Regions from separate parts of the Anaerobacillus sp. CMMVII genome, predicted to be linked through region 1. Evidence: riboswitches for the same ligand, from Rfam matches in the RefSeq annotation. Region 1 holds a riboswitch; each other region holds the start of a gene.

What was found. Region 1 has a riboswitch for S-adenosylmethionine ahead of H1D32_RS19625 (homocysteine synthase). Riboswitches for the same ligand answer to the same signal wherever they lie in the genome.
Region 2: linked by a shared signal. The riboswitch ahead of H1D32_RS19045 (homoserine dehydrogenase) and the one ahead of H1D32_RS19625 (homocysteine synthase) in region 1 are both predicted to bind S-adenosylmethionine.
Region 3: linked by a shared signal. The riboswitch ahead of metK (methionine adenosyltransferase) and the one ahead of H1D32_RS19625 (homocysteine synthase) in region 1 are both predicted to bind S-adenosylmethionine.
Region 4: linked by a shared signal. The riboswitch ahead of H1D32_RS15065 (methionine biosynthesis PLP-dependent protein) and the one ahead of H1D32_RS19625 (homocysteine synthase) in region 1 are both predicted to bind S-adenosylmethionine.

What each region holds. Positions count from the first base shown of each region.
Region 1 is NZ_JACEHK010000015.1:484,967-490,741, reverse strand. It holds gene H1D32_RS19635 (DNA internalization-related competence protein ComEC/Rec2) at 1-1,065, opposite strand, end outside; gene H1D32_RS19630 (ComE operon protein 2) at 1,102-1,668, opposite strand; gene H1D32_RS19625 (homocysteine synthase) at 1,828-3,114, opposite strand; SAM riboswitch class I at 3,318-3,423, opposite strand; gene H1D32_RS19620 (helix-hairpin-helix domain-containing protein) at 3,504-4,106, opposite strand; gene H1D32_RS19615 (DUF2533 family protein) at 4,149-4,406, shown strand; gene comER (late competence protein ComER) at 4,540-5,358, shown strand; gene H1D32_RS19605 (class I SAM-dependent DNA methyltransferase) at 5,448-5,775, opposite strand, start outside.
Region 2 is NZ_JACEHK010000015.1:356,958-362,732, reverse strand. It holds gene H1D32_RS19055 (tRNA threonylcarbamoyladenosine dehydratase) at 315-1,076, opposite strand; RNA gene ssrS (6S RNA) at 1,283-1,460, opposite strand; gene H1D32_RS19045 (homoserine dehydrogenase) at 1,570-2,820, opposite strand; SAM riboswitch class I at 2,905-3,074, opposite strand; partial or broken gene aspS (aspartate--tRNA ligase) at 3,274-5,060, opposite strand; gene hisS (histidine--tRNA ligase) at 5,063-5,775, opposite strand, start outside.
Region 3 is NZ_JACEHK010000002.1:301,547-307,321, reverse strand. It holds gene glgB (1,4-alpha-glucan branching protein GlgB) at 1-722, opposite strand, end outside; gene metK (methionine adenosyltransferase) at 1,128-2,333, opposite strand; SAM riboswitch class I at 2,596-2,731, opposite strand; gene pckA (phosphoenolpyruvate carboxykinase (ATP)) at 3,076-4,656, shown strand; gene H1D32_RS05585 (ABC transporter substrate-binding protein) at 4,833-5,775, shown strand, end outside.
Region 4 is NZ_JACEHK010000010.1:294,036-299,810, reverse strand. It holds gene metC (cystathionine beta-lyase) at 1-644, opposite strand, end outside; gene H1D32_RS15065 (methionine biosynthesis PLP-dependent protein) at 637-1,761, opposite strand; SAM riboswitch class I at 1,987-2,094, opposite strand; gene H1D32_RS15060 (hypothetical protein) at 2,159-2,326, opposite strand; gene prsW (glutamic-type intramembrane protease PrsW) at 2,390-3,055, opposite strand; partial or broken gene tnpB (IS200/IS605 family element RNA-guided endonuclease TnpB) at 3,289-4,461, shown strand; gene H1D32_RS15045 (asparaginase) at 4,697-5,662, opposite strand.

The DNA of each region.
Region 1 (5,775 bases):
TTGTATTAGCCAGTTTGAATAGCGCGTTAGGATTAGACTTGCCGAGATAATGAGTTGGTAAGAAACGAGGAATGACAACTGAAAGCCTATATGAACTATGTAATTAGGATTTATTAACAGCAAAACAATACAAACGACACTAATTCCATCTAAAGGATTTATTTTTAGGCGGGCTTTATTTGAGAGAAGGATTACTACTAACATTGCAGAAGCTCTTATAACTGAAGGGGCTCCACCAGCTAAAATAACATAAATCGGAAGAATAACTAGTAGAAAGTCTACTGTTCTTTCTTTTGTCATACCAAGGCGGATTAAAATGAAATATAAACTAGAAGTCACAAGTCCGACATGAAGTCCAGAAACAGCTAGTAAATGGATAATTCCTAATGTCTGATATGATTTTAAAGTATCACTATCCATTAACCCTCTATCACCAAAAATTAATGCAGTGACAATCCCTTTACTTTCATCAGGAAAGTGGTCTTTTATCATTTGTACCCCAGTTTGTCTAGATCTTTGAATGATACTAAATGGAGATATCCCATTATCTGTACAATTTTTTAGTGATAAACTGACTGGGCTAAATTGGTAAAAAATATTCCTAGACGCTAAATAGCTCTTGTAATCAAAACTATAAAAGTTCTTTGGCATTGGCGGATCTTTAAAATTCCCTTGTAATGAACAATTCAGTCCGTACTTAAGTGTTTTTAAGTTATTTAATTCATCAATAGTTTTTGCAAAATAATTAACTTCTACCCTTTGTTTGTCTATTGTTTTTAGTTCAAATGAAATCTTAGTTCCATTATATTTAGGTATTGAGATTATTTGTCCTATGATCACATTTTGAGAAGGCACTGGTGGTGGTGGGGTAAAATAATAGGGGTTCACATAAAAATAAACAAAAAGTGTGATCGAAACAAAAATAAGTGGATACTTGTATTTGTTTTTATACAAAAGGTAGATTAGGGCTAACAATAAGCAAATGGAGACGCTATGTAAGCCCTGAATCCGAAAAATAATACTAGAAATCGTGGCCAGAGTTAAAATGTAAATCTTACCAGACAACTTTGTCAAACCTCCAAATCAAGAGATTATATTTTCTCAACCAGGTAAAAATAACTTATTAGCCTGATCTTTTAAACTCTTTAGCTCTTCCTCACTGATACCTGCCTCTTCAAGTTTCGTCAGTAATTCCGCTGTAAAAGCTAATTTTTCAGTGGTTTTCATATCTAAAATCATTTCCTCTAACTCTACATTTTCCACATGCACACCTGCACTTTTAAACAACTCAATAGCATATGGGTGATTTTTGTAATCTTTCGCATAGAAAACAGCTTTTATGCCGCTTTGTATAATTGCTTTAGCACAATTTAAACAGGGAAAATGAGTGACATAAATTTCAGCACCTGCAGTTGGGACTCCGAATTTAGCACATTGTAACAATGCATTTATCTCCGCGTGAATCGTTCTAATACAATGATTATTCTCTACATAGCAATTATCATCTGTACAATGGTCTCCCCCAGAAATTGAGCCATTATAACCGCCAGCAATAATTCGCTTATCTCTTACAATCGTTGCTCCTACCATTAATCGTGTACAAGTACTTCTTAGTGCAAGCAAATGACTTTGAGCCATAAAATATTGATCCCATGATATCCGTGACAAGGTTTGTCCCTCCTTCTTGCGTTTCTCTCTATAGTTTAGACAAAATATGACACGTCCGTCAATGTTTGAATGTAGAATGTTGAGTGTTGAGTGTTGAGTGTTGAAACATTGTGAAATTTTCACAATGTTTCAACACTCGTAATTCGTAATTCGTAATTATTAGCTCTGGCTTACTTCAAGTGCTTGTTGTAGGTCTGCAATTATATCGTTACTGTTTTCAATGCCGATTGATAGGCGAATTAGCTCAGGTGTGACCCCCGCAGATCGTTGCTCTTCTGGTGAGAGCTGCTGATGTGTTGTACTTGCTGGATGAATGACTAGGGACTTAGCATCACCAACGTTAGCTACATGTGAAAATAATTGTAGCGCATTAATAAACCTTTTCCCTTCTTCAACACCACCCTTAATTCCAAAGGTAAGAATTGCCCCCTTCCCATTTGGAAGGTATTTTCTTGCTAACAGATGGCTTGGATGGCTCTCTAAGCCCGGGTAGCTAACCCATTCTACTAAAGAGTTTTCATTTAAGTAATTCGCCACCTTTAATGCATTTTCACAATGGCGTTCCATTCGTAAGTGTAAAGTTTCTAAACCTTGTAATAATAAGAAGGAATTTAAAGGAGCTATTGCCGGCCCTATATCTCTTAATAGTTGTACTCGAGCTTTAATAATATAAGCTAAATTCCCAACTGCTTCTGTATAAACTATTCCATGATAACTTGGATCTGGTTTTGAAAGACCTGGAAATTTACCATTCGCCCAATCAAAATTTCCTCCATCAACAATAATTCCTCCGATTGAGGTACCATGACCGCCAATAAACTTCGTCGCAGAATGGATGACAATATCGGCTCCGTGTTCAATTGGCCGACATAAAGCAGGAGTAGAAAATGTTGCATCGACAACAAGTGGAATTCCATTTTCATGAGCAATAGTTGAAACAGCTTCTAGATCAAGGACATCCCCTTTAGGATTCCCGATAATTTCACCATAAAGAAGCTTTGTTTTATCAGTTATAGCAAGACGATAGTTTTCTGGGTCAGTTCCATCCACAAAGTTGACTTTAATCCCTAACTTTCTGAATGTATGCGCAAAAAGGTTATATGTTCCTCCATAAAGTGAACTTGAAGCAACAACTTCATCTCCACTCTCACAAATATTGAGGATCGCTAGCGTTATTGCAGATTGGCCACTAGCAGTTGCCAACGCTGCTATTCCACCTTCAAGTTCAGCAACCCTTTTTTCAAAAACATCTTGAGTCGGATTCATAATTCTTGTGTAGATGTTCCCTGGCTCTGCTAGAGCAAAAAGATTTGCCGCATGTTCAGTATCTTTAAAAACATAAGAGGTAGTTTGATATATTGGGACTGCCCTTGATAACGTATTACTATCAGCTTCCTGTCCCCCATGTACAGCAATTGTTTCTAAACTCCATTTTCTTTCGGTCATTTTTTGTTTTCCTCCTCTAATTGAGTGAATTTCATAATTACCTTAATCGAGCTATATCAAATCTATTTGTAGTTACGAATGGTTCTACGCAACTACATTTAGAACTAGTAGCGACAATAGTGAATTATGAAATTCATTAAAATAAATTCCCAAAATAAAAAACTCTTCCTCAGGTTGAGAGAAGAGTTAATATCTGCTTCTTTCTCTCATTTTTCAGAACTACAAAGCTCTGTTGGATTTAGCACCTTGTGTTTTCACACTGGTTGCCGGGTTTCATAGGGCCAGTCCCTCCACCTCTCTCAATAAGAGTTTTCATTTAATTTTGCCATTGTGGTGATTATACCGGCTAATAGTAAGAATTGTCAATAAATTTAAAGGTAAATGTTTTATTACTTTACCTCGATGAATTCTGTCATCTTTTCAACAGTTTTTTGACCTATTCCTGATACATTCGTTAATTCTCCAATGCTGTTAAATTTCCCATTTTCTTCTCGATATTTAATAATTGCGGCTGCCTTTGCAGGACCGATCCCTGGGATCTTTTGTAGCTCATCATTTGAGGCAACGTTTACATTGATTTTTTCACTAGATTTATTGGAGATTAATGGTACTAAGTCTTGTATTTCTTCCTCACCAGTTATTGGAACAAAAATTACCATTTCGTCCTCTAGCAATAAAGCCAAATTTATGACATTTTTATTTGCCTCTTGGAGAAATCCATTTGCTTTTTCAATGGCATGGACCACCCGATCTCCAAGTTTCATCTCATAGACTCCAGGTTTTTCTACGGCTCCTTTCACGTCAACGATGATGGGCTGAGCTATTGGGACAGTTTCTGTTTCGATGTCTACAGTTTCTTGGTACATAGCTAATTGAAATTGCTCTTGAGTATCTATGCTGTTGTCAAAATTTCTAATAAAGCTTACACTAAGTAGCAAGGCAATTGTACAGACCGCAATTAAAAAAATACGGTTGCGTTTAATTTTGATCATTTTAATACCCCCTAAATGAATGGTAAAAAGGAGAATCTTTACATGAGTGTACATTTACAAATGAAGGCCCACGTAAATAAATTTATTGCTGGAGAAAAAAGATACCGAGAACTGGATTTGTTACGGGAAGAAAAAATTGAGGCTGTAATACAAGCGGCGAAGAAAAATCAGGAATTTTCTTTAACAGAAATAAATGCTATTACTGAAGAGATGAACAACCTAAGTAGAAAATTCCGTTTTCCAATGAGGAAACTTGTCAAAAAAGAAATGGTAGTAGAATTTATTAATCGAAAAAACTAAACTTTTCTGCTCAGCAATGATTTATTTGCTGGGCTTTTTTGTATTTTCGCAAAGTCGCTGATTTGTGGCATAATCACTCTTTGAGGCACATAGACTTAAGGGAAGAAAGTTCGACAAGGAGGGGGTTGAACACATGAAAATCGGGATTATCGGAACAGGTAGTATGGGGAGCATTTTACTTGAAGCGTTCGTTGAATCAACTGCAGTAACCCCATCTCAACTTATCATCACAAACAAAACAATTGAAAAAGCATATGCTTTTACTGAAAGATTTCCAGATTTAAAAGTAGTTGAGTCCGCTAAAGATGTTGCTTGCGAGGCTGACATAATGTTTATATGTGTAAAACCTTTACAATTTCATTCATTACTTAAGGAGATAAATCCTGTATTGAAAGAGCATCAAATGATTATTTCAATAACTAGTCCGATAACTATTGATCAATTAGAGTCAATTGTTTGTTGTAAAACAGCCCGCATTATCCCAAGCATTACGAATAGTGCTTTAGCAGGGACTTCACTAGTAACTCTAGGAACTACATGTACTGCTGGCGATGCTGAAACTCTACACAGTCTACTGACACATATTTCCACACCCGTAATTATTGATGAAAAGATTACACGTGTAGCTTCTGATATCGCTAGTTGCGGACCAGCCTTCTTTAGTTATTTGGTACAGTGTTTTATCGAGTCCGCGGTACGCAAGACTGAAATTACACAAGATGATGCAACAAAGTTAGCAAGTGAAATGGTGATAGGATTTGGAAAATTACTTGAAAAAGAAATTTACACATTACCGACCTTACAAGAGCGGGTTTCAGTTCCAGGTGGTGTCACGGGTGAGGGCTTAAAAGTTCTAAAAGAAGAAATTGGGGATATGTTTGACCTCGTATTTGAAAAAACACATGCAAAATACTATGAAGACATAGAAAAAATAAAAAAACAATTCCAATAAACATATTATAAAAAAAATAACAATATGTGAAAAGAGTCAATTTCCACAAAATTAGGAAATTGACTCTTTTTTACTAGATCATGAAAATACTAAGCTTTTTTAGCAACAAAAAACCAACGTTCTGCTTTCTCATTGAGCTCGTTTAAAGAAAAATCACCAGTAATTGACACTAAATTAAATCCAGCGTTATGCAATGCTTGCTCATACATATTAATCGGGTATGTCCGTTGCTGATGAAATTCATCAAAACGCTCATAAAATCCCTGCTCATTTAAGACAAAAAAGGATAAATCATGCTCAACACTATAGGCAGGTTCACCAGCAAAACATTCCCAAATATAGGCGATCTCTTCACCATTATGTGCAAACGTATGGCCAGTAAACACTTCTTCAACTTTATAAATGGAATGAACATCA
Region 2 (5,775 bases), 130 kb from region 1:
TGAAAAGTTAAATTATTTATCAATACAAAGTTCAAAGAAATTCCACAAAAACTACTAATTCATTCATTAGTAAAAATATAAGGTCAAATAACTATCGTTTTTTGTATAAAAACACAAAGAAAGGACGAAAGTTATAACAAAATTGTACTAAAATGGTAATAAATTGGAGGTTGTTATGAGTTTTTCATGTATCAGGTTAGCTAGAAAAGCAAATTATTTGAAAAAAAGTAGGAAAGATGGTAAAGGAGGATATTGGTAATGGAGATGTTGAATTTGTCCTTTTAGGGAAACAAATTCAACATCCAATTTTTCGGCTATCTTTGGATATGAATATCCTTAAGTAGGGTAGTAATTACGTGACCAGCCATAATCAACCCTGATACAGATGGTACGAACGCATTCGAGGACGGAGGCATTTTGGCTTTTCTGACCGGAGACTCTTCCTGTGCTTTGGAAACAATTTCTTTTCTAATTTCTTCACGAATTTTAATCGGTTGTTCATCAGAGAAAACGACGTTTATCCCTTTATGAATTCCTTCTTTTCTTAGTTTTGTCCTAACCACTTTTGCAATTGGATCATAGCTTGTTTTAGATATGTCTGCAATCCGAAGTTTTGTGGGGTCCAATTTATTAGCTACCCCCATGCTTGAAATAATAGGAATTTTCCGTTTTAAACATTCTTTCATTAAATGAATTTTATATGAAATCGTATCAGAAGCATCTACGACAAAATCAAGTCCATATTCAAAAAAAGCTTCATACGTCTCTTCGGTGTAAAACATCTTTAGAGCAATTACTTCACATTCTGGATTAATATCTGCAATTCTAGCCTTCATTAAATCTACTTTAGGTTGACCTACAGTTGAAAGTAGCGCATGAATTTGCCGATTTACATTTGTTATATCGACGTCATCTTTATCTACTAGCACTAGCCTTCCAACACCTGACCTCGCTAATGCCTCTGCGGAGAAAGACCCAACACCACCGATACCTAAGACAGCAACCGTACTGTTTCTTAAAAGTTCTAAACCATCATGACCGATAGCGAGTTCATTTCTAGAAAATTGATGTAACATTACTTTTTCTCCTTCCAATCCCTATTAATACGATAGGAAATCTAAACTACACGAATAAAAATATATCATATGCAGTATAAAATGTAAATTTCCCCTTTCGGACTACAGCTATACATAGGCTGATGCTCCACTCTAATTCCTTTGATTAAGATATAAGAAAAAACCTAGGAATAGTTCCTAGGTTTGTCATTTCCAGTAAAATAAAATAGAGTCCCGATATGCCGTATAACACATAGTTTTGAACCTGCCTCAGCAGGTGGGTGCTTTGTTTAACTCTTTGTACTTCCTCTCGTGAAGGCTTGTATGCCAAGCTAAAACTTCAAGCTCCCATATTAAAAATGTTGGCTCAAAACGTATAGTATCCTACGAACACTTCAGGACTCATTTGTTATTTCAATAATATCATGATTTATTTTGAATTCAAGTTTGCTTAGAAATACTTTATATAAAAGTGAACTTCTGAGAAATAAACAAGCAGAATGTTTTCTTACTATTACAATGCTTTCAATTGTTTGTTCGCCTTTGTTTTTTGAACTTTCCCATTAACTCGCAATACCGGATAAAACTCTACTTTTTCATTAGCGGTATTGTTTAATGGAATTAACTCATTTATTGTGACTAACATTGCAACTTTTTGATTATTGTCAAATTGGACAACCTCTTCTACTGAGTGTATTATCTCTTTTAAGGTATGATAAACCTCTGTTTCATTATTTGTATCAAAAACAAGCAAAAACTCTTTGCATTCTAATTTACTTATTTTTTTTAATTTCGGAACACGTGGTTGGTTCCCACTTTTCTGTAGTTGATGAAGAAAGTCTTCAATCATACTTGTCGCTGTCGGCCTTTTACCAGCTCCTGGTCCTGATGCGAAAAAATTACCTAACCAGTCTCCTTGTAAGTATACTCCATTATTCTCATTTTCAATAGACGCCAACGGGGATTTCGCATCTACAAAACATGGAGAAATTGAACCTTTGATATCGGTTCCATCATAATATGCTTCAGCAATATACTTAAGTTTTAAATTGAAGTATTCACCAGCTTTAAAATGGCAGCTCTTTAAATGAGACATTCCACTTCTTTGAAACTGCTCAGGCTTTGGCCAGCTTCCAAAACAAAGCCTACATAGTATTTGTAGCTTATATAAAGCATCAAATCCTTCAATATCAGACGTAGGATCTGCTTCAGCAAACCCAAGCTGTTGTGCTTCTTTTAATACCGTCTCAAAATCATCGCTACCCGCTTGCAATCTTGTAATAATGTAATTTGTAGTACCGTTTAAAATCCCTGAAATCTTTTCAACAGAAGTCCATTGTAATTGACTTTTCAGTGTATTAATAATGGGAATCCCACCAGCAACTGTAGCCTCGTAGCCAATAAATGTTTCGTTTTTGTATGCTAAATTTTCTAGATTTGATCCGTGCTTAGCTACTAGCTCTTTATTTGCTGTAACAATCGGAACCTTTTTACTTAATAAAAACGTAATGTAATCTAACGCAGGTTGCTCACCACCCATGGCCTCAAAAACAACATCAAATTCATAGCTAAAAAAATCGTCAGGAGAATCTGTAAATAACTCACTATTTTTTTCACCTAAATAACGCTTTTTGTCCCTAATCAGTATTTTTTCCACAGTAATTCTTGTTCCTAAAATACTTTCTAAATAAGGTAACGTATCTGTAATTCCTTCATATACCCCAGAATTTACTGTTCCAAAGCCCAGTAAACCAATCTTAAGCAATGACATCATCTCCTTTTCACCATGGAAGAACTTAATTTAGCCAATAAAAAAACCTTTCCAGATAAGGAAAGGTTTTTGTGCCTTAACTTATCTTCCAGAGCTAGCTAGTAGCTCTGCTGAAATTAGCACCTTGTTTGTTAAAGCGAATTGTCTGCGCATAGAAGCGTACAATTTACTCTATCGGTTATCCAATGGATACCTAAACAGGTTGCCGGGCTTCATCGGGTCAGTCCCTCCGCCTCTCTTGATAAGTGATATTTATTTGTTGTGTATTTTACCGTTATAATAATCAGAGTTTTTATAAAATTCAAGTAAAAACAATATACCATGTTCTAGAAGAAATGTAAAATGTAAAATTGCAGTTTTGAGTTTTGAGTTTTGAGTTTTTGAATGTATTGCTTCGAAGCTTTACTTTCACCAACTCATCACTCTGCACTCAAAACTCATAACTAATTAAGCTTCAACCTTCTCTTCTTTCTTAGGCACAACGGATAAGTTTAGCTCCTTTAATTGTGCCTCACTTACTCCACTCGGTGCATTAGTTAACAAGCAACTTGCACTCGCTGTTTTCGGGAAGGCAATGGTATCACGTAAATTTGTTCTACCAGCAAGGATCATGATTAAACGATCTAACCCCAGTGCAATTCCGCCATGTGGAGGTGTCCCATATTCAAAAGCTTCCATTAAGAAACCAAATTGATTACGTGCTTCCTCGTCAGAAAAACCAAGAGCTTTAAACATCGTCTCCTGTAGCTCGCGTTCGTAAATCCGTTGTGATCCACCACCAAGCTCGTAACCATTTAACACTAAGTCATAAGCTTCTGCTCGTACTTTTTCAGGTGTGCTAACTAGTAACTCGAGATCCTCTTTTACTGGTCGAGTAAATGGATGATGTTCGGCAACATAGCGTTTTGCATCTTCATCATACGATAAAAGCGGGAATTCAGTTACCCATAAGAAGTTATATTTTGATTTATCGATTAGATTTAATTCTTTGGCAAATTTTAAGCGAAGTGCACCTAAGCTATCAAAAACGACTTTCTTTTTGTCAGCAGCAAAGAATAACAAATCTCCTGTTTCAGCGTGAATAGCTGACCGCAATTCCATTTGCTCTTCGTCTGACAAGAACTTGGCAATTGGGCCTTTTAATCCGTCTTCTTCAACCTTTAACCAAGCAAGACCCTTCGCTCCATAAATCGCAACGAATTTCGCTAGTTCATCAATCTCTTTACGAGAATACTTCGTTGCCCCACCTTTGACATTTAACCCTTTAACAATTCCACCATTTTCGATAGCTGAAGTAAATACTTTAAAACCACAGTCTTTGACAATATGAGAAAGTTCAACTAGTTCCATGTCAAAGCGAGTATCCGGCTTATCCGAACCGTAGCGATTCATCGCTTCATCATAAGAAAGTCTTTGGAACGGAGTTATTGCATCAATACCTTTAACTTCCTTCATGACTTTACTCATCATCTCTTCCATCATCGCTAATAAATCTTCTTTGTCCATGAAAGAAGTTTCAATATCGACTTGGGTAAATTCTGGTTGGCGATCAGCACGTAAATCTTCATCGCGGAAGCAACGAACAATTTGATAATAACGCTCAAAACCAGAAACCATTAATAACTGTTTAAAAATTTGTGGAGATTGTGGCAATGCATAGAACTCTCCATGGTGAACACGACTTGGTACTAAATAATCGCGCGCACCCTCTGGTGTACTCTTTGTAAGCATAGGAGTCTCAACTTCTAAAAATGCATTTTCGTCTAAATAGTCACGAATTAACTTCGATGTTTTATGTCGTAACATAAAAGTAGCTTGCATCTCAGGGCGTCTTAAATCAAGATAACGGTATTTTAAACGGACGTCTTCGGATGCTGTCGCATCATCTTCAATTAAAAATGGGAGTGATTTTGATTTATTTAAGACCTCTATTTTCGATGCTAAAACTTCTATTTTACCAGTTACCATTTTTGCATTTACCGTTGATTCATCACGCGCTATAACTGTTCCTTCAACATCAATGACATATTCATTACGGATTTTATTAGCAACTTGGTGAGCTTCTGCTGAAATTTCAGGCTGAAATACCACTTGGACAATACCTGAACGGTCACGTAAATCAATAAAAATAACTTGCCCTAAATCACGGCGTGTTTGTACCCACCCTTTAGTCGTACCTTTTCGCCGATTGCCGGCTCTAACACTTCTCCACAGTTATGCGTTCTTCCAATCACTATTAATGCCCCCTAGTATTCATCTTTTCTTGTAAATAACTTGTTAGCTCAATTACAGGAACTTCTTTTTGTTCGCCAGTTGCCATTTCTTTGACAACAACTGTGCCTTTTTCTAACTCATTCTCACCAATTATGACAACGAAAGTGGCTTGAAAACGATCAGCCGCCTTCATTTGAGCTTTCATTTTTTTATCAAGATAGTCTTGATCACACGAGAAGCCAGCTTTTCTTAGCTTGAAACTAATATTGGCTGCTTCAATTTTCGCTTCATCGCCCATAGCAATTACGTAGCAATCTAATTTCTCAGTTATCGGTAATGAAATATTTTGAACTTCAAGCGCCATCAATAATCGCTCGATACTTAAGGCAAATCCGATCCCAGGTGTTTCAGGGCCGCCAATTTCTTGAACTAAACCATTGTATCTTCCCCCACCACTTAGTGTCGTTATCGACCCGAAACCATCCCCATCAATCATAATTTCAAAAGCTGTATTATTGTAATAATCTAAACCTCGAACAAGATTTGGATCTACTACAAAAGCGATTTCCATATCAGTTAACAGCTTTTTAACTTTATCAAAATAGATTGTTGACTCTTCATTTAAGTAATCCAAAATGGCTGGAGCCGTTCCCATTAATTCATGATCACGATCTTTTTTACAATCTAATATTCGTAATGGATTTTTTTCTAATCGAGATTGACAATCTGAACAAA
Region 3 (5,775 bases), on a different contig from region 1:
TCAAGAATGACACCAATCCCTTTTTGATGACAACAATCAACTAAGTACTTGAAATCATCTGGAGTCCCATAGCGACTTGTTACTGAGAAATACCCCGTTATTTGATAACCCCAAGACTTGTCAAAAGGATGCTCAGAGATAGGCAAAATTTCAATGTGTGTATAACCCATTTCACTCACATAGTCGACAAGTTCATGAGCAAGCTCACGGTAGGTGTAAAATTGTTTCTCTTTATTTAAGCGCCATGACCCAAGATGAACTTCATAAATTGAAAGAGGCTCCTCATATATACGCTGTTTTTGTTTCTTCTTTTTTTGCTGCCACTTATCATCATTCCACTTATAGCCACTTAGAGAGGTGATTCGTGAGGCAGTATTCGGTCGGATTTCGGAGTAAAAAGCATAGGGGTCTGATTTTTGGAAAACCTTACCTAGGTTGCTTTCTATTTCATATTTATATAAATCTCCTTCTTTTAGACCTTCAATAAATGTGGTCCATATACCATTCGAAGTAATACGTGTCATCCGATGGTTTTTCCCAATCCACTGATTAAAGTTTCCAACTACATTGACCTGGACCGCATTAGGAGCCCAAACAGTAAATCGAACACCACTTTTTCCTTTTACAGTATGTAAATGTGCTCCTAAGAAAGTGTAGCTTTTAAACAAACTACCTTGATGAAATAAATAAAGGTCGTGATCACTAAGTTTTGCAGTAGGTATCACAAACTCCTCCTCTTATATAAATTTCTAAATGAATACATTTCACAATTCATTATTTTCGCAACAACATATAGATTGATTTCGCTCGGTTAAGGCAATTATGAAATTCAATTAAAAGAATTATCAAAATCTTTTAATAAATTTCGACGAAACAAGATGTGATACCTTTATATTAATAACATTCATGACAAATTTTCAGATAAACCTTGTGACAAAATATCACAAAATATAACGTTTTTCTTTTTTATTAAAAATCCCAAATTGAAGAATTGTTATCATAGCTACAAAGGAAACGTTTGCAATAACGGAGATTAATTGACAAAAAATTGTGACAGAATTGTGACATTTTTTAATAAAAAAAGCTGACTCTTTTTTCTAAGAAAAAGAATCAGCTTTTTTTATTATTTAATTTAATGCCTGAGCTTTTAATGCCGCAGCTTTATCAGTGAATTCCCAAGGAAGTTCTACATCTGTACGGCCAAAGTGACCATAGGCAGCCGTTTTCTTATAAATAGGACGACGTAGATCTAGCATCTTGATGATACCTGCTGGACGTAGATCGAAATTCGAACGAACTACTTCAACAAGTACTTCTTCAGAAACTTTTCCTGTTCCAAAAGTATCGATAGAAATAGATACTGGTTGAGCTACCCCAATTGCATAAGCAAGTTGAACTTCACAACGGTCTGCTAATCCTGCAGCTACGATATTTTTTGCAACATAACGGGCTGCGTATGCAGCTGAACGGTCAACTTTTGTTGGATCTTTACCAGAGAATGCGCCTCCACCGTGTCTGGCATAACCACCGTAAGTATCTACAATAATTTTACGACCTGTTAAACCAGCATCACCTTGTGGTCCACCAATTACGAAGCGTCCTGTAGGGTTAATGAAGTATTTTGTTTCTTCATCAATTAAATTTTCAGGGACAACTGGCTTAATTACATACTCTTTTAGGTTGCGTTGAATTTGCTCCAAAGAAACCTCTGGATGGTGTTGTGTTGAGATAACAATGGTATCAATTCTGATAGGATTATTATTCTCATCGTATTCAACTGTTACTTGTGTTTTACCATCAGGACGTAAATAAGGTAAGATTTCTTCTTTACGAACCTTCGTTAAACGACGAGCGAGCTTATGTGCTAAAGAAATCGGTAAAGGCATTAATTCTGGTGTTTCATTGTTTGCATAGCCAAACATTAATCCTTGGTCGCCAGCACCTATTGCTTCAATTTCTGCATCTGACATTAAACCTTCACGTGCTTCAAGAGCTTGGTTAACACCTTGAGCAATATCTGGTGACTGTTCATCAATTGATGTTAAAACAGCACATGTTTCAGAGTCAAAGCCATACTTGGCACGATTGTATCCTATTTCACGAATAGTCTCACGAACAATCTTAGGAATATCAACATATGTAGATGTTGTAATTTCACCTGCAACTAATACTAAGCCAGTAGTTACTGACGTTTCACAGGCGACACGTGCATTTGGATCTTTGCTTAGAATTGCATCTAGAATCGAATCGGAAATTTGGTCACAAATTTTATCAGGATGACCTTCAGTTACACTTTCTGATGTAAATAAACGACGAGTTTTCTTTTCTGTCATTTTTTGTACCTCCTTTATCCATTTTAGGATATGTTCTTCTTTGATACGGTACTCATTTTCCCTTTTGACTAAATAGTCAACAGAATTTGATTAATGAAAGAACAAATCATTTCCTTATTAAACTTAGCTTGTCCATTGAACCTATGTTTACACTAAGCATTGGGCATTTTTCATTGGTTTTTATTTTCACCAATGATTAGAACCCTCATACGAAAAAAACCTTTCCATCTTGAGGAAAAGGTTTTGATTATCCGCCTTTCGCCTCTTATCGATCAAGACCACAGTCTTGCAGGTTAGCACCTTTTCACTAATGTGATATGCAAGCTAATCAAGCTTACAAATTAGTGTTGGTTGCCGGGTTTCTTCGGGCCTGTCCCTCCACCGACTCGGAATAAGAGTATCCGTTCGGCTCATATCATATCGCACAAGATATCCAATGTCAACCATTTTTCGTTGATATTGGCTAATTTTGTCGAAGACCAATCCCTCTTTGTATAACACATTTAACCTAGCATTAACGTGACATTTTTTGAATTATACTATCGCTCAATTCCTTGAGAAAATTGCAACTGTCTACTGTTAGCTTCTTTATTGATTAAAAATAAACAAAAAAAAATTAGTAAAAAAAGTAAATAGTATAGACTATTAATTTGAATGTGTTATACTAATTAATATCAAAGAACATAATTACAGCATATATTAAAAAATATAACAATTTTTATAAGGAAAGGTTTTGGTGCGAATGAGTACACTTAGTTATGAAACAGAGCTGGATAATATTTTAAAAGGTGCAAATATCTGTCACGACTTATCGGTATCACAATTGGTTGAAAGATCACTTGATCGAAAAGAGGGAATTCTAACTTCTACAGGTGCACTTCGCGCTACAACTGGAAAATATACTGGTCGATCACCTAAAGATAAATACATCGTTGAAGAAACTTCTGTGAAAAACAAAATTAATTGGGGTTCGGTAAATCAACCTATTAGTAAAGAGGTTTTTGAGAATTTATATAAAAAGGTCCTTGCCTATCTCAAAACGAAAGATGAAATTTTCGTTTCGAAGAACTTCGCTGGCGCAGACAAAAGCTACCGCCTGCCAATCCGCGTAATAAATGAATACGCTTGGCACAATCTGTTTGCAAGACAATTGTTCATTCGACCATCAGCAGCTGAATTAGCTACTCACGAAGCAGAATTTACGATTATTTCAGCACCAGGCTTCAAAGCTGATCCAACAGTTGATGGAACTAAATCAGAAACATTTATCATCATTTCATTTGAAAAACGTACGGTCCTTATTGGTGGAACTGAGTATGCTGGAGAAATCAAAAAATCAATTTTCTCAATTATGAACTATCTATTACCTGAAAAAAATGTTTTATCGATGCATTGCTCCGCAAATGTTGGTGATGAAGGCGATGTAGCTTTATTCTTCGGTCTCTCTGGAACTGGAAAAACGACACTTTCTGCTGATCCTAATCGCCATTTAATTGGTGATGATGAACACGGTTGGTCAAACACTGGTGTCTTCAATATTGAAGGTGGCTGCTATGCAAAATGCATTAATCTATCTGAAGAAAAGGAACCACAAATCTACAATGCTATTCGATTTGGTTCAGTCCTTGAAAATGTCATTTTAGATGAACAACGGATGCCTGATTATGATGACACTACTCTAACTGAGAATACACGTGCTGCGTATCCACTAGAGCTTATTCCAAACTCAATGATCCCAAGTGTAGCTGGACATCCTAATACAATTATCTTCTTAACTGCTGATGCTTTTGGAGTTTTACCTCCTATCAGTAAGCTTACGAAAGAACAAGCTATGTATCATTTCTTATCTGGTTATACTAGTAAGCTTGCTGGTACAGAACGTGGTGTTACAAGTCCAGAAGCAACATTCTCAACATGCTTTGGTGCACCATTTTTACCACTTCCAGCAAACCGCTATGCAGAAATGTTAGGGAATAAAATAAATTTACACAGTGCCCAAGTATTTTTAGTGAACACGGGTTGGTCCGGTGGCGAATACGGAGTTGGTAAACGTATGAATTTAGCTTATACTCGTGCAATGGTACACGCTGCACTCCAAGGTGAGTTAAATAATGTTGAAACGGTAGTTGATCCTATTTTCGGATTAAATATTCCAGCTCGTTGCCCAGGAGTGCCAGATGAGGTTTTACAGCCAAAAGAAACATGGAAAGACAAGGAAGCATACGAAGTCAAGGCTAGAGAGCTTGCACAGAAATTCCAAGAAAACTTCAAGAAGTTTACACAAATTTCTGATGAAATACGAAATGCTGGACCTACCCTATAATTATCTAAATTAATAATTCATCTAAAAAAGTGGCTGACAATTGTCGGCCACTTTTTTTCCGTTAATTCATAAATTTAATCCTCCTTTTTTTATGTAGTTAAACACACTTCTAGGCGTATGCACATAGACTATCACATCACAAAATACTACATTTGCAATTATCAGGAGGAATTCACATGAAAGGCTTAGGAAAAATATTTATTTTAAGTTTTATTACAATTTTGTTTTTAGTTGGGTGTTCATCTAGTTCAGACACAGATAAAGTACGTGTTGCAGAAGTGACAAGATCGATCTTCTATGCCCCACAATACGTAGCTATTTCTCAAGGTTTTTTTGAAGACGAAGGAATTGAAATTGATTTAACAACAACTTGGGGTGGCGACACCACAATGACCACACTCTTAGCAAATGGCGCTGATGTAGCCTTAGTAGGTGCAGAGACTTCTATTTATGTTTATGCTCAAGAGGCAAATGATCCGCCAATTAATTTCGCTGCCTTAACACAAACTGATGGGACATTTCTTGTTTCAAGAGATCCAATTGATAACTTTGATTGGAATATGCTAAAAGGAAGTACATTTCTCGGACAACGAAAAGGTGGGATGCCACAAATGGTCGGAGAACATGTACTAAAGAAGCATGGGATTGATCCTCATGGTGACTTGAATTTAATTCAAAATATTGATTTTGGAAACATTCCAAGTGCCTTTGCTTCGGGAACTGGTGATTTTGTACAATTATTTGAGCCAACAGCGACACAATTTGAAATTGATGGTATCGGTCATATTGTCGCATCCTTTGGCGCAGAATCTGGAACTGTTCCTTACACTGGATTTATGGCAAAAAGGAGTTATATTGAAAAAAATAGCGATGTGCTAGAACGTTTTACAAGAGCTTTATATAAAGCACAACAATGGGTACAAACGAGCTCAACAGAAGAGATCGCTAAAGCAATTGAACCATTCTTTAATGACACACCATTAGAAGTTATTGAGAACGTTGTAGAAAATTATAAATCACAAGGCTCCTATGCTACAAATCCAAGAATCAAAGAAGAAGCTTGGGAAAACCTTCATATCATTATGGATCAAGCTGGTGAATTACCAATGACAGTTGAAT
Region 4 (5,775 bases), on a different contig from region 1:
TTTACAACTGCAAGCCCAGCAACAACATCACTATGTCCCCCTAAAAATTTCGTGGCACTGTGAAGAACTACATCAACCCCTAGCTCTAATGGTTTTTGGAAGACCGGAGTTAAAAATGTGTTGTCACAAAACGTTAAACACTTATTAGTCTTGGCAATCTTAACGATAGATTTGATATCTGTAATTTTTAAGGTTGGATTTGAAGGAGTTTCAATATAGATTAGTTTCGTATTTGCTTTTAGCTTGCTTACAACTTCCTCTAGATTTGTCATATCAACAAAAGTATGCTCAATCCCAAATTTTGATAAAACTTGAGTAACGAAACGATAAGTCCCTCCATAGACGTCCTCGGTAATTAACACGTGATCTCCTTTCGACAGGAGCATAAAAGCAGTTGAAATGGCTGCCATCCCTGAAGAAAAAGCAAAGCCACGGATGCCGCCTTCTAGATCAGCAATGACTTCTTCAAGTGCTTTTCGAGTCGGATTAGAACCTCTTGCATATTCATAGTTTCCGAACTTATCGAAAGAATATTGATGAAATGTTGATGAATGGTGAATCGGTACACTTACCGCTCCCGTTTCCTGATGCACTTTGTGCTCATTGTGTAAAAGCTTAGTTTGAATTCTATATTGTTCACTCAAATGTAGAACCTCCTTCTTGAAGACTTGCCAAGCCTTGTGCTAAGTCATCTATTAAATCTTCTTTATTTTCAATCCCTACAGAAAATCGTAGCAGTCGTTTACAAACGCCGTTCTTTTCACGAAGCTCTTCAGGAATATCTGCATGCGTTTGAGTTGTTGGGTAGGTCATTAAGCTCTCAACCCCCCCGAGACTTTCAGCAAAAGTAATTAACTTTAAACTTTGCAACAATTGATTTACCCATTTGGCATCTTTAATCCGAAAAGACAACATACCGCCCCGTCCAGGGTATAAAACGTCCGTAATTAAAGGATGTTCACTTAGGAATTTGGCAATCGCTTTTGCATTTTCTTCATGCTTCTCCATTCTTAACGCTAATGTCTTCATACCTCTAATTAATAACCACGAGTCAAATGGAGATAATGTTGCGCCAATCCCGTAATGAAAAAAACCAATTCTCTCGCATAACGCTTCCCCTTTAGCAGTGACTAAGCCGGCCAAAACATCATTATGCCCACCTAAATACTTGGTTGCACTATGAATGACAATGTCTGCCCCTTCCGCTATTGGTCTTTGAAGATATGGTGTATAAAAAGTATTGTCTACGATCAGTAATAAATGATATTTTTGTGCGAATTCACTCACTTGGGCAATACTCATTTCCTGCATTAGAGGATTTGTTGGGGTTTCAATGAAAATTGCTTTCGTCGCCTCAGTAACCAAAGAATCTAATTTCTGGTAATTTTCCCCGTCCCAATAACGAAACGATATCCCCCAGTGCTGCCATCCTTGCTGAAAAAGTCGATATGTACCACCGTATAAATCTTGACATACGATTATCTCATCACCTTGCTTAAAGATAGACATAACTGTTTGAATGGCAGCCATACCAGAACTACATGCAAAGCCACGATCACCGCCTTCTAAAAGTGCGATTCCTTCTTCTAAGATATGTCGAGTCGGATTACCAGTTCTACTATAATCATACCCCGTTGATTGCCCTATACCTTCATGGCGGTAGGCAGTCGAAAAATATACCGGTGGATTGATTGCACCTGTTTTGTTATCACTTCTATTTCCTAGTTGAACTAAATCAGTTTCCAAATGCTTATAACCCATTGCTGACTCTCCTTCTCCTGTTACCGTTTTAACTATTAAATAATTTTAATAGGCTGTTCTCGCAAAAAAGCTGTTTAACATGCACCACCTAGTATCTCTTGACCACCCTTACTACGTTTTCATTCATCCTTAAACCAGTTCAGATTTGCTTTAATAAGAGGGATCTAAGTATAAAAAAAACTTCTTCCTAAAATTAAGAAGAAGTTGCTGAATACAGTAGGCTCCTTCTTATCTTCCAAGCTTGAAAACCACTTGATGGATTTAGCACCTGACCTTTTAGGCTGGTTGCTGAGATTTCATAGGGCCACGTCCCTCCATCTCTCACGATAAGAATTGTTAAAATTTTTAATTATGTGATTATTAAAGTACACTATTTTTAAAATAATTGCAAACATTTTTATTCAAGTCTTGCATCTACTTGTAAAGTTTCTTCATTTCCACATATACAACGTTTAAATCCAGTTTCATAATTCCCCTCTTTATTTAACTTTCCTCGCAAAATAAACTTCTCACCACAATCATGACATCTAACAGTTACTTTATATCTTTGTTTTGTTTGAAACAACGCCCTCACCTCATTATTAATCAATGTCCTCTACCTATTTATGCCCATTCTAGTAGATTTTTTTCACTTTCCCGAGAGTTTTTTTGAGGTTGTTTTATTAGCTAGCTTTACTTTTTTTAAGGCCAACCACCATAAAAAAATCATAAACGGTAGCATCATGTACACCCAGTATCGTTGAACATATAGAATATAATCATACGTACCGTGTAATAACCAAGGGATGATAAAAGAGAGTACCAAGAGCTTTCTCCTCTGTTTTTGATGACTAAATTTTGCCTTTCCTAAATAATAACCCATTATAACCCCAAATAAAGCATGGCTTGAGACTGGCAATAAAGCACGGACAAACGCTTGATCAACACCATAAGCTAATAAATAAAAGACATTTTCCATTGTCGCAAAGCCTAAAGAAACACTCACTCCATAAACAATCCCATCATAGTGCTGATTAAATTCGGCGTGTTTATAGGCAATATAAAATAAAATAAACCATTTAAAAAATTCCTCAAATAACCCAGCAGAGATAAAAGCCTGTGAAATCGGGGTTAATAATAACCCTTCTTCCTTAAAGGCATATTGGATTACAAGGACAGGAAATACTAATAAAACCCCAAAGATAAAGCTTCGTAATACCATTCCAAGGGGCTCAGAATTGTATTTATCTTTTAGATAAAAAAAACAAAGTAGAGATAGACTAGGAGCCAAACTTGCAAAAATGATACTAAACATTATCTTTAGCTACCTTCCTTCTTTTCTTTCTATTCCCCAATCGTAACATGTTTTGTTTTCAGATGAGAAGTAAAAAAATAACAAAGTTCTCCCGAATTTATCATTTTTGGCCAGAAGACCCCCAACTTCAAGGAGTTTACGAGTATGTGGGGGATGAATGGCTATTTTTTTCAAAAACAGAACATACGATCTTATTTTGTGGTATAATATGGTTAGAGAGTGAGGTGAAAAATATGGTTGTTAAGAAAGCCTATAAATTTCGTATCTACCCAACAAAGTCACAACTAGAGCTTATCAATAAAACCATTGGAAGTGCGCGTTTCGTGTTTAACTTCTTCCTTGCCAAGCAAAAACAGAAAGATGCCTATTGGTACATCGTGGAAGAAATGAAGCAATCCGGGCAGCTTCCTACAAATGCTTGGAAAGGTGAATTCTTTTAAAAATACGACTCGGTAAAAATGGTTCGTTTGTTAAAGAAACAGTACCCATTTCTAAAAGAAGTTGATAGTATTTCTCTCCAAAAATCCGTAGAAAACTTAAATAATGCGTATACTCGCTACTACAAAAAACAAGCCAAAGCGCCTCGGTTTAAGTCAAAGAAGAACAAGGTTCAGACATACACAACAAAACAAACCAATGGGAACATCATGGTTTTGGATCGTTGCATCAAGTTACCAAAACTAGGACTCGTTCGTTTTGCGAAAAGTCGTGAAGTGAACGGGCGAATTATAAATGCGACGATTCGGCGCAATCCAAGTGGTAAATACTTCATTAGTATTTTAGTAGAAACAAAGGTCGAAAAGCTGCCTGAAACCTATTCATCTGTCGGTATCGATGTCGATCTTAAAGCTTTTGCGACTCTTTCGGATGGTACTATCTATCAAAATCCGAGGTGGTTTCATTCGCTTGAACAAAAATTAGTAAAGGCTCAACAAATCCTTTCCAGACGAAGCATCGGTTCATCGAACTGGTACAAACAACGAAAAAAGGTCGCTCTGATTCATGAAAAGATTACGAACGCTCGTACAGACTTCCTACACAAACTTTCAACCATTCTTGTCAAAAACCACGACATCATAGGGATGGAAGATCTTTCGGTTCAAAACATGGCAAAGAATAAAAACCTTTCCAAGGCCATTAGTGAAGCTTCATGGCATCAATTTCGTCAAATGCTTGAATACAAAGCAAGGTGGTATGGCAAACAAGTAGTAGTAGTCGCTAAAAACTTCCCAAGTAGTCAGCTGTGTTCGTGTTGTGGCTACAAGAATAAAGACGTGAAACATCTGGCGTTACGTGAATGGGAATGTCCATCATGTAAGAGCTATCACCAAAGAGATGTAAACGCAGGAATGAATCTTCGTAATGAAGCATTACGATTAACTGTCGGGACGACAGGGATTGCCTAATCAATTAGATACCATTAGGTGTCTTTACTTAGGAAGCCCCCACTTCAAATTTTCGTTAGAAAATTAAGTGGCGGGTAGTTCACAACACAATTACGAAAACAGCCTTACCGAAAACATAGAATGGTCTATGCTTTCGGTAAGGCTGTTTTCAAAATTCGTGACCTTAATAATAAACTGACTTTTCACGTCTAAGTATAGAGAAAATCATCATGTAGCAACGAAGTTTTTGTACTTCCTATTGGAATTTACCGACAATATTTTCATTGGCCAATAGCAAAACAAATAACTTTATTCGCGCTTTTTTGCTATCCAAATCTCCACCTAAAATAACTCCAGCTTTATAAAGATCATAGGCACTACCAAGATATTCATACGTCGGATACACATAGCCTTCCTCACTCGCTGTCGTAATAACAATAGTAATTCCACTATGTACTGCTTCAATTATCGCGTTCATCATTAATGGCGAAACTTGTCCTCTCCCTGTTCCTTCAAGGACAATTCCATTTACATTGGCAGCAACCGCAGCCCGGATAAATTTATCATCGGCATTTAGGTAGCTCTTGATTATATCTACTGTAGGTAAGTCTTTTCGATTTACAATTTGATATACTTCTCTTGTTGTCGGTTTTTGATATAAATAGACTTTATCATTGTCAATAATTCCTAGATAACCAAATCCAAATGCATTAAACCCTTGGATATTTGAGGCATGTTCTTTTTTTACATATTTAGCAGCAAAAATACGTTCATTGAAAACAACAACCGTTCCGACACCGATAAGTTGATCATTACACGCAGTGTAAATGGCATGTCGTAAATTTATAAATGAATCGCTCCCGATTTCATCTGGAGACCGTTGAGAGCCAGTAATGACTACTGGGCGATCATCTGTTACGGTTAAATCTAAAAAGTAGGCAGTCTCCTCTAGGGAATCAGTCCCATGAGTGATCACCACTCCATTAACCGCCTTGTCCTCAAAAATTTGTTCAATCTTAACCTTAATATCCACCAAATCCTCAATGGTAATGTGCATACTAGGCTTTTGCAGAATAGAGATTACTTCTACTTCTATATCATTTGGTATCCCACATATCTTTGCTAATTCATTTCCTGTTAGTTCCCCGGCGACTAGTCTACCTTCCTTATTAGGCTTACTTGCTATCGTTCCTCCAGTGGCTAATAACACAACTTTTTTCATTGGCCCACAACCTTTTATATGATTTCTCTGTTATTATAACAAAGACTAAAAATAAGGTAAAACCCCATCTAGTTACGAGCGTTTTGTTAGAGACGCACACCTAAAAAACGAGA